4 regions of the Bacillus sp. AC266 genome follow, and region 4 is predicted to be linked to each of the others. Evidence: riboswitches for the same ligand, from Rfam matches in the RefSeq annotation. Region 4 holds a riboswitch; each other region holds the start of a gene.
The links. A riboswitch is a leader RNA that binds a small molecule or an ion and turns the genes downstream of it on or off. The one in region 4 is predicted to bind thiamine pyrophosphate.

Region 1 (3,218 bases), on a different contig from region 4:
GGATACGGTTTCTTATACGGATTATGGCCAATTGCGTGGATTATCATTATGTCAGTATTTTTATATAAAATTTCTGTGAAAACAGGTCAATTTGATGTCATTCGTGCATCTGTATTATCCATTACGAATGACCATCGTTTACTCGTTATTTTAATTGGATTTTCATTTGGAGCATTTTTGGAAGGGGCAGCAGGATTTGGTGCACCAGTAGCGATTACGGCAGCACTTCTGGCAGGCCTTGGGCTAAATCCTTTATATGCAGCAGGTCTTTGTTTAATCGCAAATACTGCACCAGTAGCTTTCGGAGCGATGGGGATTCCGATTACAGTTGCTGGACAAGTGACAGGCATTGATCCACATAAAATTGGACAAATGGCTGGGCATCAATTACCGTTCTTATCTTTATTTGTTCCGTTCTTTATCGTATTTTTAATGGATGGCTTTAAAGGAGTAAAACAAACGTGGCCTGCTTTATTTGTAGCGGGTAGTTCATTTGCAATTACACAGTTTATTACAGCGACGTTTTTAGGACCAGAACTTCCTGATATTACGTCAGCACTTGTAAGTTTAGTAAGTTTATCGCTATTCTTAAAAGTTTGGCAGCCGAAAGAAATTTATCAAACTAAGCAAGCGAATAGTGAAGTAGCCGCGGCGACGACAACGACATCTATGCCGAAACTAACGGTAGGAAAAGTAGTAAAAGCATGGTCTCCGTTCATTATTTTAACTGTGATGGTAGTCATTTGGAGCCAAAGTTTCTTTAAAGCATTATTCGCTCCGGGCGGGGCTTTAGAAAGTCTCGTATTTAAATTTGAAGTTCCAGGCTTGCACAATTTAGTAATGAAAGCAGAGCCTATTGTAAATAAACCAACACCTTATGAAGCAATCTTGAAATTAGATATTTTATCAGCGACTGGAACAGCAATTTTAATTGCTTGTATCATTTCTATTTTTATTTTGAAAATGAGTGCAAAAGATGCAGTAGCAACATTTAAAGAAACGTTAAATGAACTAAAAATGCCAATTCTATCTATTGGATTCGTATTAGGATTCGCATTTATCGCAAACTATTCTGGTCTATCTTCTACATTAGCGTTAGCACTTGCAGGAACTGGCGGACTATTCCCGTTCTTCTCACCATTCTTAGGATGGATTGGCGTATTCTTAACAGGATCAGATACGTCAGCGAACGCACTGTTCTCGAATTTACAAGCAATTACAGCGCAGCAAGTCGGTGTATCTGAAGTGCTTCTTGTTGCAGCAAATACAACGGGCGGTGTAACAGGTAAAATGATTTCTCCGCAATCAATTGCGATTGCTTGTGCGGCAGTTGGACTTGCTGGGAAAGAGTCAGATTTGTTCCGCTTTACATTGAAGCATAGTTTATTCTTCGTTACTATTGTTGGGATTATGACGTATGTGCAGGCTTATTATTTAACTTGGATGATTCCGTAAACAACAAAAGAAATAAACTTTGCATTTTTCAGATTATAGTGTATGATGGGAAAGTATTGAAAATTAAATCAGTGATAAACTAGGGGTGCCTAACGTATGCGTAGGCTGAGAGAGAAGCGTGTGAACTTCTTAACCCTTTGGACCTGATCTGGCTCGTACCAGCGTAGGGAAGTTAACGGCTTTACATAATTATGTCTTTATGAGCCAGGTCCTTATTCTTTTATGGACCTGGCTCTTTTTATTTTGGCATGCGCTGGCCATATCTCGTCCTTGTCACGAACAGGGGGGCAACAAAGGTTATGAAACAGTCTGTTTCAGCTGAGCAAATTGAATTGAAATCGAGTTTACCAGGAAGTAAGAAAGTGTATGTGGATGGAACACGTGAAGGTATGAAAGTACCAATGCGTGAGATTGAACAAAGCGATACGAACGGTGTTCAAAATCCGCCAATCCGTGTGTATGATACGAGTGGACCTTATACAGATCCAGAGTATAAAGTGGAGCTGGAAAAAGGGTTGCAGGCGCCGCGCCACTCTTGGACCTTGGGGCGTGGTGATGTGGAAGCTTATGAAGGACGCGAAATTAAACCTGAGGATGACGGTGTGAAAGTGGCTTCAAAACATACACCTGTTTTCCCGCAAATGGATCGTAAGCCGCTTAGAGCGAAGCAAGGTGCAAATGTTTCGCAAATGCATTATGCGCGTAATGGCATTATTACGTCTGAGATGGAATATGTTGCGATTCGTGAAGGGGTAGAGCCTGAATTTGTTCGTAAGGAGATTGCAGAAGGTCGTGCGATTTTGCCGGCAAACATTAACCATCCTGAAGCGGAACCGATGATAATTGGACGTAATTTTCACGTGAAGGTAAATGCAAATATCGGAAACTCTGCTGTATCGTCTTCTATTGCAGAAGAAGTAGAGAAGATGACGTGGGCGACTCGCTGGGGTGCAGATACGATTATGGATTTATCTACAGGTAAAAACATTCATACAACACGTGAGTGGATTATTCGTAATGCTCCGGTACCAGTTGGAACTGTGCCAATTTATCAAGCGCTTGAAAAAGTAAACGGAATTGCAGAGGATTTAACGTGGGAAGTGTATCGTGATACGTTAATTGAGCAGGCGGAGCAAGGCGTTGATTACTTCACGATTCACGCTGGTGTATTACTTCGTTATATTCCAATTACTGCAAAGCGTATGACAGGTATTGTTTCGCGCGGTGGTTCGATTATGGCGCAGTGGTGTTTATTCCATCATAAAGAAAACTTCCTATATACTCACTTTGAAGAGATTTGTGAAATTATGAAGCAGTACGATGTTTCGTTTTCTCTTGGAGATGGATTACGTCCAGGTTCTATTGCAGATGCAAATGACGAAGCGCAGTTTTCTGAGCTTGAGACACTTGGTGAATTAACAAAAATCGCTTGGAAACATGATGTGCAAGTTATGATTGAAGGACCTGGGCATGTACCGATGCATTTAATTAAAGAAAATATGGAGAAAGAACTTGATATTTGTCAGGGTGCGCCGTTCTATACACTTGGGCCGTTAACGACAGATATTGCACCAGGTTATGATCATATTACTTCAGCGATTGGTGCTGCGATGATCGGCTGGTTTGGAACGGCGATGCTTTGTTATGTAACCCCGAAAGAACATTTAGGTTTACCGAACAAAGATGATGTTCGCGAAGGGGTTATTACGTACAAAATCGCTGCGCATGCAGCCGATCTTGCGAAAGGGCATAAAACGGCTCAT
Region 2 (3,218 bases), on a different contig from region 4:
GACGCTTCGCTTCAATTCCATCCCATCCATAATAAATCCATTCAAAGTCTGCATCACGACCGATTGATTTAAAGAAATCTGTTTGTCCAAGAATAATTTTTTCAACTTTATTAAAATCAGCTTGATGTTTCTCCATAATCGTCTTTAACGTCGCTTCTTCTGCTGGTCCCCCCCAGCCGCCATAACGTTTACCTTCAAAATCTTTCGGTGACGTCATATTATCTTTTTTTAGAGATGCAAAAGCAGAGGTATTATGCTGAATAATTGCACCAACAGAAACAACTGGGATTCCTTCAACACGAGCTAATGTTACATTTTCTTGTGCGCTTATCGCAAAGTCTGCTTTCCCAGAAGCAATCATCTGCTCTGCCGTTACATTATCACCAGGCTGGATAATTTCTACATCAAGCCCTTGCTTTTTGTAATAATCTTTCGTTTGCGCTACATATAAGCCAGTATGATTCGTATTTGGAAACCAATCTAAAACGACTTTTACTTTTTTATCTTTACTTGAACTTTCTTCTTTCTTCGCCGGATTACATCCGGCAACAGTTACTGCTAATAATGCAGCTAACATAATTTTTAAACCTTTTTTCATTTTCTGCCGCCCTTTCTGTATATCCATGGTGCTGTTATTCTTGCCATAAATTCAACAATAAAGTACAGACATAATGTCACCATGACGATAATCGCTGCAACACCAAATACTCGAGCCGTTAAAAAGGATTTTGTTGCTCTTGTAAGCATAACTCCTAATCCTTCACTGGCACCAAGCCATTCCCCAATAATCGCCCCCATCACACTATATGTAACAGCAATTTTTAAACCTGAGAAAAAGTATGGGAGTACTGCTGGAAACTTTACTTTCTGGTAAACTTGCCATTTCGTTGCCTTCATTGTTTGTAACAGTTTCAGCATATTTTTATCTACCGTTTGGAAACCTTCTAAAATGCTAAGCGCAATTGGGAAGAAACAAACAAGAATAACAACCATTACTTTTGGCAACATTCCGTATCCAAACCAAATAATAAATAATGGTGCGAGCACAACGATTGGAATTGTTTGCGAAATAACGAGCAATGGATTCATTAAAATCCGAAATAAAGGGATGACATCCATAATGATAGCAATACTCGTCCCAAGTAAAATTGCAAAAAACAACCCAATTATTACTTCCTGTAACGTTTGCACTGTATTCGGTAATAGTAAATCTTTCATTCCAATTAACTCTTGCACAATTGCAGACGGCTTCGGTAAAATCCACGGCTCAATTTTAAATAATGAAACAGATCCTTCCCATATAGCAATGAGAAGGATAAGCCAAATTGTTGTGATTATTTTAGATCGCTTCTGGTTTTGCATATTCATCACGGTACTTCCAAACTTTTTCGTCAATCGTTACGCCTGTACTTGGACGATAGTGAATTTTAATAGAAGTAATTACTTCTTCTGCTCCAGCATCGACGCAAGCTTGTTGCGCGCGTTTAATGACGTCAAGAAGTACATCTAATTCTCCTTCCAACGTTGTTTCCATTGCCCCTACTTCATAACGAACTCCCGACTGTTGTACAACTTCAATTGCTTTATCAACAACGGAATACACATCTTTGTTCTTCGCTTGTGGTACTACTGAAAATGAAATTGTAACTTGTTGTGACATAATAAAATCCCCCTTACAAAATATGGTTTCAAAAAAAGAAAAGGCTTTCCTACCATGTAGGAAAGCCTTGTATACAAGTTATTCTATAATAACTTATGCTACATCACTTTAAAGTAACTCCCTACGCTGGCATTATCCAGATCAGGTTGAGGGTCGATGTATACTTACATCCTCTCAGCCAATTGGCTCCCCGGTTCTTAATTCGTTTTCATTGTAGCATGATTTATTTTATTGAACAAACAAAAGCGTACATATCATTTCATTATTTTTGGAAAATATCCAACTTCTTCACCATGAGCTAATAATTGCTGAATAAATTCTTTATTAATCGCTGGCACTACCAGTTCTTTTTTCTTAATCCATTCATTCGTTCTACGAGTACCCATTACAATTTCAGATTGCTGTGCTCCATCTCCTGCAACTTGAGAAGCAATTAGCTCTGCTATTACTTCATTTCCCTTCGCTAATTCAAGCCCGGTATTTACATATTCCGAAAGTGGAACCATTTCAAGGTTGTATCCACATCCCTCAATTAGCTTTATAAAATGTTCAAATTCAACTTGACATGGGTGACAGATGTGTAACATTTCTCCAGCTATTTGTGAATCTTGTACATATGTTACAATCGATTTACTAGCAAAATCAATTGGTGTAAAATCAATTTTCCACTTTACATTCGGAGCTTGTCCAATAAGTAACATCGCTTTAATCAGACGATAGAATGCATTTCCTTCAATATTTTGTTGGAACCTTCCTGTTTCTGAATGACAAGCTAAGTTACCCGCACGATAAATATTTCCTCGTACACCATCTTTTATCGCTTCACGAACAAGGTTTTCTGCCTGTAGTTTACTATTAGAATACACATTCTCCAACACCACATCGTAGTTAAAATCACCTGTTTTTTCATATATATCCCATTGATCCATCGCTAATTCTATCGGAATACCAATTGTTGAAACAAAGTGGAATGTCGCTCCTTCTTCAGTTAACGCTAGCATACGACCCGTTCCTTGCACATTCACATTTTCAAACTGAGCCACATCTCCAAAATGTCTTACATCTGCACCACAATGAATTACAGTATCAACCTTGGAACGAATGACTTTAAATTCTTCCTCACTCATACCAAGATTCTCTGCCCCGAGATCACCAGGTACTGCTGTTATACGTTGTAGCCATTCTTTTTTTATATTTTTAAAGTAATTTGTTAATGTATTAACAATTCTTTGTTGTATATCTTGCGTTGGTCTTACTAAGCAATAAATATGTGCTGTTGTATCTTTTAGTAATTCATGCAATATGTGAGAACCTAAATAACCAGTAGCTCCTGTTAAAAAGATATTTGAAACTTTACCGCTTTTCACTTCTTTTATATGTGAAATTGTTGCTGGCTCATGAATTACTTTATATTCACGGAATATGTCTTCTTCCTCTACTTTTAATTCCCTTTGAATTTGCGATAACCTATATATTGTGCGTTCCTGGAAAAAGTCTTGAATTGTTAAATGCGGGAAATCCTCTTTCAATAGAGTTAAAACTCGTAATACCTTTAACG
Region 3 (3,218 bases), on a different contig from region 4:
TTTATATATATTTTCGTTATATGGAAGAAGCACTCTTATCTTTGTTCCTCTAATATACTCTTTCGGACATTGGAGAATGTTCTCTAATTTAACTTCTCCCCCTATCCTATAATCATCTTTTAAATTTCTAAAACGTTTAATCCACTTTATTCCTTTTACAGCTTGTTGTACTTTTAACTTTACAAATCTTTGCTTTTTATTATTTGATTCAAATTCAGGAGTTGAAATCAGTATTTGGCTCCGCTTTCGCCCTAAAAGTATAGGGATATCTTTATGATTATATTGTTGATAAAACCTCCTAATCCCTACAGATACTTTTAATAGCGGAATATTCTCACCTCCACGAGTTACGTATTCAAACCGATATACATAAGAGAAATAATCATGTGTTTCTTCATCTTTAATTGGCTCAGACATCGCTTCAGAAACATGTTGTGATCGCAGTGGTGAAAAATATATTTCTTCCTCATTTTTATTTTCCAAATGTAAAGGCTGTTCGCAAAAAATATGAGTAATTAGAGCTGGTACCCATTTAGAAAACGTTTTTTTATCATGTAATGCTGGCAAATTACTAATTAAATCATACTGCCATTCTAAATGTGGTGGATCTATTAATTTATTAGGTTTCCAATCATGAATAACCTCATACCAGCTTTGGAAAATATAGTCTAACTGTTCTTGTTTCATTGGTTCTTTTGCTACAATCCAGGGCGTATCTTCCTTTAATATATATGGATTATGCTGAATGAATAATATATCAGAAAACATTTCATACAATCTTTCATTTACAAGTTTTAATTTGCTCGTTAATAAAAATGTTCTATAATGTATCTCTACAATCTCAAGCCATTCAATAGGAAAATAAATATACGATACTTTCTCATTATAGAGGGGTTCTACTATATTTTTAAATGCTAATAACTGTAATTTTTCCATATTATTAATACTTCCTCTCTTAATTTATATTGATCATGAATAATACTAGAAAAGATACCAATTTTTTAAGCATTAACGAATCAAATTTTAACCAAGCACATTAAAGGAAATAGCTAAATTACATTCGTTTATATAAATAAAACATTATTAAAATCAAATTAATATAAAGTAACTATTAACATATAACTACCTCCTTATGGGACTTTATATTATAAAATCATTATAATTAATTATTATATTTTTTTATATATGATTTACAAAAAAATTACAGAAACTAAATATAATAAAAGGTATCGCCTCTTTATATAGCGATACCTTTTATATACTCTTAATTAAATAACACCTTTAACTTCTTCATTCACCGGCCATTTTTCTAATGTATATGCCATTTCCCAAAATGAATATTCATATTGACTACTAAAAATAAAATGTTGTCTCATACGATTACGGTCTGCCTCTGTTACTTTTTCAGCGATCGTATCTAATCGTGTGATTTGCTCTTCTACTAGAGTACGGAACCAATCAGATCCATATGCAGAAATCCATTCTTGATAAATTGGCTCTTCTGGTTGACATTCTTTTAACCGTTCACCGATTTCATAATATAACCAATAACAAGGTAAAATAGCCGCAATAATATCTCCTAAATGCCCTTCATAAGCTGCACGATACATATGAGATGTATATGCATATGCAGTTGGCGCAGGAATAAAATTATCTTTTTCTTCTTTTGTAATCCCTAATTTCTTTGCGAAATTCTCATGTAATGATAACTCAGCTTCATACGTATTTTGTGCATGGTGTGCCATACGAGCTGTCGTTTCTAATTCAAGAGCCTTTGCAGCACCTAACGTTTGTACTCTAGCAAAATGACTCAAATAATAAGAATCTTGAAGCACATAATATCGAAAACTAGCTAAATCTAATGTTCCTTCGCCTAGTTTTTTTACAAAAGGATGGTTAAAACTTGCTTCCCAAATTGAATCTACTTCTTTACGTAATGATTGTGAAAAAGTCATTTAAATTCCTCCAAATAATGTAAAAAATATACGTATTTATCCACAATTATTAAAGCTGTAAAATAAAAAAACTTTCTTTACAGGCGTAAAGAAAGTGAAATTGACAGTATTTATTCGTTAAATAGCAACGTCTTTCCCACTTTCCTACGCTGGCATTAACCAGATCAGGTACTAAGAGTCTCAAAATTTCATCTGATCTCAGCCTATAAAAGGCCCCCCTAGTGGATAAATATTTAGTTGTCGTATTGTAATTATCATAGCATAATTCGTGGAACTGTCAAAAGAATTAATTATATAACTACCTTAAAAACCTTCTTCTTTCCTTACTTTTAATGAAGTTTCAATTATCATATCTAATAGTTTGCTATAATTAATTCCCGCTGCTTCCGCACTTTTTGGCAGTAAACTTGATTGTGTCATCCCTGGTAATGTATTAACTTCCATTACATATGGAATTCCTTCCTTCACCATCATATCAACCCTTGCATAAACACTACATTTTAATGCTTTATAACAAGCCAGTGACGCTTTATTTACACGTTCCTTTATTTCAGCTGGAAGTTCAATAACTTCTTCAACTGTACTAGTATCATCATATTTTGCATTATAGTCAAAGAACACAGCAGCATGTCGAATCGAAATGATAGGTAACTGTTGCCCATCAAAAATTGAACATGTAATCTCGTCACCTTTTATATACTTCTCAATTACTACTTCAGAATCCCATTCGAATACAGTTTCTAGCATAGAGATTAATTCATTTTTATCATAGACAATCTTAACTCCAACACTTGAGCCGCCAGAGTTTGGTTTTACCACTAATGGAAATCCTAATTTATCTAATTCCTCAAGCTTTAGATCCTCCATTTTTGTAAGTTCAATCCAATCTGGTGTTTCTACTCCTTCATAACGCAAAATCTTTTTTGAAATATTTTTATCCATACATATACCGCTAGATAACATATTACTGCCGCTATATGGAATACCTAAACTCTCAAGCGTCCCTTGAACCGTACCATCTTCTCCGTATTTTCCGTGTAATGCTAGCAATGCAAAATCAATGTCTTTCGCTTTTTCAATTAAATCCATTTTTTCATTTAACGTAATTGGAACGATTTCATATTTACTCTTATCTAAATGTGCAATCATTTCATTCCCAGTCATAATTGATACTTGTTTTTCAGAGGATACTCCTCCCATAATAACGCCAATTCTCATTTTCTCAACTCCAAGTTTCATTTTTTAAAGTTTCACCAATTATTT
Region 4 (3,218 bases):
TGGGCGATGAACACGACATTGCCGTAGCTAGCCGAATAATAAGATTTCACAACCTTACCTGCAGCAGCAGCTTGAATAGAGACATTTCCTTGTGCTGCTATATCTATACCATAATGCATTTGCTCCCAGCGCATATCAAAAGTGGAGCTGATTTTCCCTTGAGTAGGGAATTTGAAAACTGCTGGAATTGATGCAGGTTGAGCTGTTTTAGCTTGTGCTTGATTTTGATTTTGATTTTGCACTACATAGTGTTTTGCTACATATCCGTATCCTGTGCCAAAACGAATTTTATACCAAGTACCTACCGTTTCTACTACTTGTACTTGTGTACCATTTTGTAATGAGCCAAGTAGAGTGCCACTTGTGCTAGCATTGCTACGTACATTTAATTTTGGTGTTGCAACAGTATAAGAAGGAGAACCTTGTACTGTTACACCTTTTACTAGAGGTGTGGATCCATTAGATACAAATGTTTTTTGTACGTAACCAATTTGACCGTTATGTAATATTTTGTACCAATCTCCTTGTTCACCTTGAATGGTAATGAATTGACCATTTGGTAATATATCTAGAATAGAAGACTCTGTATTAGGTTCAGAACGAACGTTTAATGCGTTTGCATTTACGATATATTGAGACTTTGGTTGAACATTTTTTTTGAATAGAATTGCATCTTTTTTCATATAGCCTGTTTTGTTGTTAACAGATACTTTATACCAATCTTGAACTGTTTCAAGAATAGTAACCGGGCTATTAAATCGAATGGTATCAACTATTGCACTGTCTGTATGGCTATTTTGATGTAGTGCAACGTTGTCAATTTTTACATATCCAGTTTTTACTGTAGATGGTTGCTTAGCAGCCGCTGTTTGTATATCGGATTCTCCCATAGAAGGAAGTAAAGAAGCAATTGCGATAGTAGTTGCTGTTAAAGCTGTGGCTTTCATATTCATGTAATAAAGACCTCCTCTAGTTGTATAGTTGTAATTTTATTATAGTATAAAGATATAATATATTGGTCGTATTCACATAAATGTAATATGAAATCAATAAAAATAATGTCAGAAGAGAGATTCGTATATAAATATTGTATATATCATTTGTGAGGTCGCATTTATATTTGTTTAACACGTTGAGATTTAATTCGCAATTAAGAAAATTAAAACAGTTGATGATGTCTTATGGCGATGTTATACTGACAGTGATAATTTTATAGTTTGCTAGGAGGGCTGGTGTTGCCAGCTGAGAGTAGGGCCATAAGCCTTTGATCCTTTTTATTACCTGATCTAGATTATGCTAGCGTAGGGAAGCAATTCGGACATTAACAATGAGTCCCCGTTTCTTTGCGTATAGAAACGGGGCTTTTTTATTTGAAAATTTCATATTAACACCACTAGGGGTGCTTTTCGTGCTGAGAGAGGAATAATCCTTAACCCTTACAACACCTGATCTAGATAATACTAGCGAAGGGAAGTGGAACAACGAATAAATTATAATTTTATTTGCTGTAACCACTTCTTATATACAGAAGTGGTTTTTTTATTGAGATAAATAGATATATAGGAAGGGGAATTATTAATGAAATTTTGTGAAAAATTATTTGATACGGTGCAGCCTGTTTGGGAGAAAAGTCATAATCATCCGTTTGTAGTAGGTATGGGGGATGGTACGTTGGAAAAAGACAAATTCCAGTACTATATTATTCAAGATTATTTATATTTGTTAGATTATGCAAAGCTATATGCAATTGGGGTTGTAAAGGCAACGAATCCACAAGTTATGGCAAAATTTGCAGAGCAAATTGATGGGATTTTAAATGGAGAAATGACGATCCATAAACAGTATGCAAACAAACTTGGCATTACTGTAGAGGAGATAGAATCTGCGAAACCATCTGCTAAAAATTTAGCCTATACAAATTACATGATGTCTGTATCTCAAAATGGCACACTTGCAGAATTAATATCAGCTTTACTTCCATGTATGTGGAGCTATTGGGAGATCGGAAAGCGTTTAAATGATATTCCTGGAGCAAGAGATCATGAGTTCTTTGGAGAGTGGATTCAAGGATATAGTTCTGAAGAATACGGTAACCTTTGTATTTGGTTAATAGATTTATTAAATGAAATGGCAGTTGGAAAGTCAGAGAAAGAGCTAGACCGATTAGAGGAGATTTTCTTATATTCCAGCCGATTTGAATATTTATTCTGGGATATGGCTTATCGTAAGGAGATGTGGGGTTTTGAGGAGCAAGAACATACTACAGTTTCATAATGTTTCCTTTCATTATGATGAAAAACCAATCATCAATGAATTAAATGCTTCTATACAAGATAAAGAGTTTGTAAGTATTATCGGACCGAGTGGATGCGGGAAAAGTACTTTATTTCGCCTTATTATAGGCTTAGAAGAGGCAAGTACTGGACAGATAGAGCTGACAGAAACAAAGAAGAGTCATTCTGTAGGGTATATGCCCCAAAAAGATATGCTCTTGCCGTGGAGGACGATTATTGAGAATGCGGCCCTGCCGCTAGAGTGCCAAGGTGTGCAGAAGAAAGAAGCGCAAGTAAAAGCGAAAGAACTGTTACATAAATTTGGTTTACAAGGGTACGAGAAAAAATATCCGAAAGATTTATCTGGTGGTATGAGGCAACGCGTATCTTTTATCCGAACTTTATTAACAGGAGGGGAGATATTATTGTTAGATGAACCGTTTAGCGCATTGGACGCTTTAACGAAGGCATCTTTGCAAGAATGGTTGTTTGAACAATGGAAAGAGTGGGAAAAAACAATTTTATTTATCACTCATGATGTTGAAGAAGCATTGTTTCTTTCTAATCGAATTTTGGTTGTAGAAAATCAACCGATAGCAACTTTAACTGAGCGAATTGTGCCGCTTGATCGTAACCGAACAAGAAAAGATTTATATAAGCCTGAAGTGTTAGCGCTTAAAGAAGAGCTCCTTAGTATGTTACAAAGGCAGGTACTCGTATGATGAATCGCTTGAAGGAGTTATTACCTGCCCTTATATTAAGTGGAATTTTACTTGCTCTGTGGGAAGTAGGAGCAAGAATTGTAGATGAGATGTACATTTTGCCATCACCTTCTGCAATTGTAATGAAGATATGGGCGCTGAAAGATATATTATTTACGGTTCATTTACCTGCAACGTTATACGTCGTTTTAATAGGCGTTGTTATTTCTATCGTACTGGGCGT

Region 1: another riboswitch for thiamine pyrophosphate. It lies ahead of thiC (phosphomethylpyrimidine synthase ThiC); the one in region 4 lies ahead of tenA (thiaminase II).
Region 2: another riboswitch for thiamine pyrophosphate. It lies ahead of AC0IXC_RS25480 (MTH1187 family thiamine-binding protein); the one in region 4 lies ahead of tenA (thiaminase II).
Region 3: another riboswitch for thiamine pyrophosphate. It lies ahead of tenA (thiaminase II); the one in region 4 lies ahead of tenA (thiaminase II).

Annotation. Positions count from the first base shown of each region.
Region 1 covers NZ_CEEDEC010000004.1:286,615-289,832, reverse strand. Annotated here, with positions in the region: gene lldP (L-lactate permease) at 1-1,455, shown strand, start outside; TPP riboswitch at 1,527-1,642, shown strand; gene thiC (phosphomethylpyrimidine synthase ThiC) at 1,755-3,218, shown strand, end outside.
Region 2 covers NZ_CEEDEC010000008.1:107,985-111,202, reverse strand. Annotated here, with positions in the region: gene AC0IXC_RS25490 (ABC transporter substrate-binding protein) at 1-598, opposite strand, end outside; gene AC0IXC_RS25485 (ABC transporter permease) at 595-1,368, opposite strand; gene AC0IXC_RS25480 (MTH1187 family thiamine-binding protein) at 1,340-1,660, opposite strand; TPP riboswitch at 1,762-1,863, opposite strand; gene AC0IXC_RS25475 (non-ribosomal peptide synthetase family protein) at 1,915-3,218, opposite strand, start outside.
Region 3 covers NZ_CEEDEC010000001.1:701,060-704,277, reverse strand. Annotated here, with positions in the region: gene AC0IXC_RS03680 (pPIWI_RE module domain-containing protein) at 1-936, opposite strand, end outside; gene tenA (thiaminase II) at 1,269-1,955, opposite strand; TPP riboswitch at 2,080-2,185, opposite strand; gene ddlB (D-alanine--D-alanine ligase) at 2,259-3,173, opposite strand; gene pdxR (MocR-like pyridoxine biosynthesis transcription factor PdxR) at 3,178-3,218, opposite strand, start outside.
Region 4 covers NZ_CEEDEC010000005.1:393,904-397,121, reverse strand. Annotated here, with positions in the region: gene AC0IXC_RS22025 (SH3 domain-containing protein) at 1-953, opposite strand, end outside; TPP riboswitch at 1,213-1,325, shown strand; TPP riboswitch at 1,386-1,489, shown strand; gene tenA (thiaminase II) at 1,579-2,274, shown strand; gene AC0IXC_RS22015 (ABC transporter ATP-binding protein) at 2,243-2,995, shown strand; gene AC0IXC_RS22010 (ABC transporter permease) at 2,995-3,218, shown strand, end outside.